One region of the Acetivibrio saccincola genome, then DNA from elsewhere that is predicted to be linked to it. Evidence: riboswitches for the same ligand, from Rfam matches in the RefSeq annotation. Region 1 holds a riboswitch; the other holds the start of a gene.

Region 1 (3,175 bases):
AAATAATTTAAATATACTGTACTTATAAAAGAGCTGGCAAATGCCAGCTCTTTTATGAGTTTAAACTGTAAGTAACCTAACTGCTGTAAACATCTTTATACTTTCTAATAATGTCTAAAACTTCTACCGGAAAAGATAATTCCGGCGATACCTATTATTTTGTTCATGTATTTAATTCCAAATAATAACCTGCTGCTGGAAAACACATAGACTGATGTCGCAGTCATTATAATACTGAGTAATACATATAATAACTGTTTTGATGTGCTTTGCTTTATAACTATCTTTTTTTCATTCATTGTAATAAACCTCTTTTAAGTAAATTATAATGATTTAAATTAAATTTAGGTGATTTCTTTCTCTTGTAGACAGGACAATAGGACGTAAAGAGAACATCCCTATTGATTATAAACTTCTTTGTAATTTTTAATAATTTCTAAAACCTTCTCCGGTTTATAGCTAGTTGATCCAAGTGTTATTGACACCGGCGGGGCTCCTGTTTTTAAATTCCTCTTTATCATGTTTTTTTTAAATGAAGATAAACCTTTTAGTTTTTCTTCTATATTTTCAACATCAATACAAATAAAAGACTCATTAAGCACATCTTTAATGTAGACTGATTTTATATCATGCCATGGAATAAAACCAATACTAACAGCACTGGAGTTATCTGTAATACCATTCCGGTCAATAACAAGGACAGCTTTAGGTTTTATAAAGCATTTAATTATATAAATTGAAGCAGCTCCAAAAAATATAATTCCAGCAGCTCCTATTATTTTACTAACAAAAGTAATACCAAATATAGGCATGTTGATAAAAAACACAAAAACTGATGATACAACCATTATAATACTGAGTAATAGCAGCGAAAACTGTTTTAATTGATTCTGTTTAATAACTATCTTATCCATTTCTAAATCCCCTTCTCAATCTATATTAGTTTATATGTTAATTTTACCATAATAATCAAATAAAATCAATTATTTTTAATTATTTTTATTTAAAGAAATACATTTGAATAAAAATAATATACTATAATCTTTGTATAGCTTGTATTTACTTTTCCATTATGCTATTATTAATAAAAATTAAATAATAAACACACACGGGGTGCTGGTTTTCCGGCTGAGAGCGGAGTTTTCCGCAACCCGCATAACCTGATCTGGATAATACCAGCGTAGGGATAGAGTAAATAGCATTTTACCGCCTATGTTGGGCGGTTTTTTGTTAATTTGAATAATAAAATATTGATTTGTCTAATGTTAGTTTATGAAATATTAGTTTATGTAATTAAAAAAATATAATATGGATTTCAAATAGGAAAGGAGCTTTAAAAATATGGCAAATATAAATGTATCACTTCAGGTTTTGCCAAGTGTACCTGAAGAAAGGGTTTATCCTGTTGTGGACAAGGTAATTGAAATGATAAAAGAAAGCGGTGTCAAATATGAAGTAGGTCCAATGGAAACAACTATGGAAGGGGACTTGGACACCCTTTTGGAAATTGTCAAAAAGGCACAAAAAATCTGTACGCAGGAAGGGGCAAAAAGGGTTGTATCTGTAGTTAAAATTGACTACAAAGAGGAAGGCGTGACCATGGATGAAAAGATTTCCAAGTACAGGTAATCCCATTTATCCGTCCATAGCCCTTGTACTTTTTGTCATTTTGTGGGAAGTGGTTGTAAAAGTAAAAGATATAAAAGAATATGTCCTGCCGGCACCTTCGGCTATTTTAAATGAGTTTATAAAGTCTAAGGATTTACTCCTTTCCCACTCAATTACAACAATAACCGAAACTGTTTTAGGCTTTATATTAGGTGTAATATTGGCGGTTTTATTGTCTGTAATAATGAGCAATTTTAAAATTATACGCAGCATCTTTTACCCTTTTATGGTGCTTTCTCAAACCGTACCAATAATTGTAATTGCCCCATTAATTACAATTTGGTTTGGGATAGGTATTGTGTCAAAATTAATTGTCTGTGTGCTGGTGGTTTTCTTCCCTGTGGCTCTTAGCCTTACGGAAGGATTAAACTCATATGACAGAGACTTTGAAGAACTTCTTAAATGCATGAATGCAAGCAGGATGCAGATTTTTACCAAAGTAAAACTCCCCTCAGCATTGGTCCACTTCTTTTCAGGACTAAAGCTTGCAGCGGCATATGCCGTAATGGGGACTGTAATGTCTGAGTGGACCGGGGCACAAAAGGGACTAGGTATTTTCCTCACCCGCTCAATGAAATCCTTTAAAACTGCTGCAATGTTTGCAGATATTGTGATAATTTCACTTTTTAGTATTTTATTATTTGCAATTATAAGCATAATAGAAAAGAAAACAATAAAATGGGAGTTAAAAGGATGATTAACATGAAAAAAAATATACTAAAGCTATTATTTACATTGATTATTATTAGCCTGTCTTTGACAAGTCTTCTGTCAGGCTGTACAAAGCAGGAAACTGTAGAGCCGGAGGATACCATACCTTCAAAAGGGAGTACTGATAATTTAGACAGTACTGATAATTTGCAAGATGTAACATTTGTATTAGACTGGACTCCCAATACAAATCACACCGGGGTTTATGTGGCAAAGGTAAAGGGTTTTTTTGAAAAAGAAGGTCTTAATGTTTCTATAATACAGCCCGGTGAATCTTCCGCCGACCAGCTTGTGGCATCAAATACCGCCCAGTTTGGTATAAGTTATCAAGAAGGAGTTACATTTGCACGTTCTGCAGATATACCTATAGTTTCAATTGCAGCTGTAATCCAGCACAACACCTCCGGATTTGGCTCACTGAAGTCAAAGGGAATAAATTCCCCTAAGGATTTTGAAGGTAAAAAGTACGGCGGTTGGGGTTCTGAAGTTGAAACTGCAATGGTAAAGCAAATTGTAAAAGATGCCGGAGGGGATCCGGAAAAGGTTGAAATACTTACTACAGGTACTTTGGACTTCTTAACCGCCAGTGAAACAGGTCAAATTGACTTTGCCTGGATTTTTGAAGGTTGGGATTATATAAATGCCACAAATAAAGGAGCAGAAATCAACTATATTTCCCTAAGGGAGCTTTCAGACATCTTTGACTACTACACTCCTGTAATAATAACAAACGAAAACAATATCAACAACAACCCTGAACTTGTTAAAAGCTTTATGAGGGCTGTACAGGAAGGTT
Region 2 (3,175 bases), 140 kb from region 1:
ACACTTCTCATTGATGCCCTGCACGCCCTTTCAGGAGTATCAAGCCTGAATCTGTAATCTTTCTTAGGACCTCTTATGTGAATTTTGTCGTAAGTTTTTTCATTATATACTTCCTGATACACCGTAAGCCCGTCAACCCCGGCTACAACCAGCTCTCTGTACTCCTCTTCCGTCAAAGGATAAATTTCAATTGTTATGGAAGAAAAGTACTTTTTCAATATTTTTACACAATCCTTTATATAGCTTAAAGGTGTTTTCTTCCTTGACTCCCCTGTAAGGATTAAAATATGCTTTAAGCCTGTCTCTGCTATTGCTTCTGCTTCCCTCTCCACCTCATCCAATTCAAGTTTTTTTCTTACAATTTTGTTTGTCACATTAAAACCACAGTAAGCACACTGGTTGACACAGTAATTAGCCAGGTACATGGGTGTATATAAAAATATAACTTTCCCAAAATGCTGCAGGGTAAGCCTGTTTGCTTTTTGAGCCATTTCTTCTAAATGCTTTTCCGCCCTTTCTGATAAAAGGGTCAAAAAATCATATTCATCAAGTTTTTCCTTGTTAATTGCCCTTAATATATGTTCATCAGTTAATTTTTCAAAAAAATTTTCAAAATTAAAGTCCCTGTATTTTATGTACTCATTATAAAAACTCATTTTAACCCTTCTTTCAGCATGGTTTCTTTTGTCTTTTCAGCCCTACGCCAAAAATCCTGTAAGAGGTGATGAAGCCTCTGCATACTCCCTAACTGCACCGGTACCTGAAAGATATGCCATTCTTCCGGCTTCAACAGCTTTTGCAAAGGCCCGTGCCATTTTGGCAGGATCTTCCGCCGTTGCTATGGCGGTATTTACAAGAACGGCATCCGCACCAAGCTCCATAGCCTCACAAGCATGAGAAGGCTTTCCAATTCCTGCATCAACTATAACAGGCACATCAATTTCATTAATTAATATTTTTATAAGTTCTTTTGTTTTAAGTCCCTTATTTGTGCCTATGGGTGCACCTAAGGGCATCACCGATGCAGCCCCTGCTTCCACAAGCCTTTTTGCTGCCATTAAATCAGGGCTCATATAGGGCATTACAATAAATCCTTCCCTGGCTAAAATTTCAGTTGCTTTAATTGTTTCATGGTTATCCGGCAAAAGATACTTATTGTCTGAAATAACCTCAATTTTTATAAAATTGCCGCACCCGGCAGCCCTTGCAATTCTTGCAATTCTTACAGCCTCCTCTGCATTTCTCGCCCCTGAAGTATTGGGCATTATAATGCAGTCTTTTGGAATGTAATTTAATATGTTTTCCTCATCTGAATCAAAATCAATTCTCCTTAGCGCCACAGTAATAACCTGGGCATTTGAACCCATTATTACATCAGGAATCAGTTTGTTTGATGAAAACTTTCCTGTCCCCACAAAAAGCCTGCTTTTGATTTCCACTCCTCCAATAACCAATCTGTCACTAACTAATCTTTCACCCATAATTTATCCGCCCCCTACAAATCTTAAAACTTCCAGGTTATCATTTTCTTTTAAAATGGTTTTCTCCCACTCCTCCTGTCTTAAAACCTGATAATTGTGCTCAACAACTATTCTCTCAGGCTCAAGACCTTTTTCATCTATAAGTTCCTTTAATGTCATTCCTTCTTTTATTTCTGTCTTTTTGCCATTTAGCGATATAAACAATTTAACACCCCCTTATTTTACATATATTACATACTTTATGTCTTTAGGTATCAAAAAAAGCTTGCCTTTGAGGCAAGCTAATTATCTATGAAAAAAACACTTTTTCAAAGCTTCCCTACGCCGGCATTATCCGTGTCAGGTTCAAAGGGTTAAGAGTTTTTCACTCTTTCTCAGCCAGTGTGGCACCCCCAGCTTAAAAAATATTCAATTTTCAGAGTCTATTATATATTATAAATCTACACTTGTAAAGACATTTGTCAAGATTAGCCTTCCATATCCAAACACTTTTTAATTTCATCCCACAATTCATCCCTTCCCTGTCTTGTCTCTGAGGAATAGGGAATTAATTTATTAGAAGCATCAAGATTTAGCTCTTTAGCTATATCAGCCAATCTTGGCTTTATTTTAGAACGGGGTACTTTGTCCTTCTTAGTTGCAACCACTAAGTATGGAAGCTCCATACTTAAAATCCAGTCATGCATTAATTTGTCATGGGAAGTTGGAGAATGTCTTATATCAACAAGCATAACTATTAATTTTAGCTGCTCCCTTTTTACTAAATAAGTTTCAATAAATTTTGCCCAGGAAGCCTGTACCCCTTTTGACACTTTTGCATACCCGTACCCGGGAAGGTCCACAAAATACAGTTTATTATCTATATTGTAAAAATTTATCACCTGCGTTTTTCCAGGTGTAGCTGCAACTTTTGCCAAATTTTTCCTGTTTAAAAGAGAATTAATCAAAGAGGATTTACCTACATTAGACCTTCCCACAAAGGTCACTTCAGGCAAATCACTAACAGGATACTGGGAAGGCTTAACCGCCGATACTTCGAATTTTGCATTATTTATATTTAAACTCATTACATTCTACCTCTTTTGTATAATATTTATCTTCAAAAAATATTATACCATTAAACTTACAAATTTAAAGGTTACACATTTAAAAAGAACCGTCTTTCCAGAACCGTTGCGCTCTATTATCCCGTGAATTTTACCTTATAAAATTTATTTTTTAATTATTTTTATTTGCTTCTATAAATGCTATTTCCCGTATATTTGTAACATCAAACTTAACTAACAGTTTAGTTTCTTTAGTCTCCGGTATGTACTCATACAAAGATATATAACTTCCATTTTTAGGGTTATTTACCAATATTTCAAATACTATTCTGTTATCTGTATATATGGTTTGTATATACTCATCTAATTTGTTAACAAGCTTTTCATTTATACTATCGCAAAAATCAGGATATTCACTAATAATCACATTGCCTTCTAAATCCATTGAATCTTTATATATATAGTCAAAGAAAATTTTTTCTATTTCGTATGTATTTATATTATATCTCATTGTATATACTTCTTCATTCTCATCAAGAAAAATATAATAGATATAGTCCTTATAAGGAAATACTTTTATTATATTTTTATCATTATATTTATCATTTGTGCTTATAATTTTTTGTTTTGCCTCTTTATAAATTTCCC

What was found. Region 1 has a riboswitch for thiamine pyrophosphate ahead of HVS_RS07790 (MTH1187 family thiamine-binding protein). Riboswitches for the same ligand answer to the same signal wherever they lie in the genome.
Region 2: another riboswitch for thiamine pyrophosphate. It lies ahead of thiS (sulfur carrier protein ThiS); the one in region 1 lies ahead of HVS_RS07790 (MTH1187 family thiamine-binding protein).

What each region holds. Positions count from the first base shown of each region.
Region 1 covers NZ_CP025197.1:1,749,828-1,753,002, reverse strand. Annotated here, with positions in the region: gene HVS_RS07795 (STM3941 family protein) at 399-914, opposite strand; TPP riboswitch at 1,100-1,205, shown strand; gene HVS_RS07790 (MTH1187 family thiamine-binding protein) at 1,342-1,629, shown strand; gene HVS_RS07785 (ABC transporter permease) at 1,604-2,365, shown strand; gene HVS_RS07780 (ABC transporter substrate-binding protein) at 2,371-3,175, shown strand, end outside.
Region 2 covers NZ_CP025197.1:1,607,577-1,610,751, reverse strand. Annotated here, with positions in the region: gene thiH (2-iminoacetate synthase ThiH) at 1-656, opposite strand, end outside; gene HVS_RS07145 (thiazole synthase) at 699-1,481, opposite strand; gene thiS (sulfur carrier protein ThiS) at 1,485-1,685, opposite strand; TPP riboswitch at 1,781-1,885, opposite strand; gene yihA (ribosome biogenesis GTP-binding protein YihA/YsxC) at 1,949-2,548, opposite strand; gene HVS_RS07130 (hypothetical protein) at 2,700-3,175, opposite strand, start outside.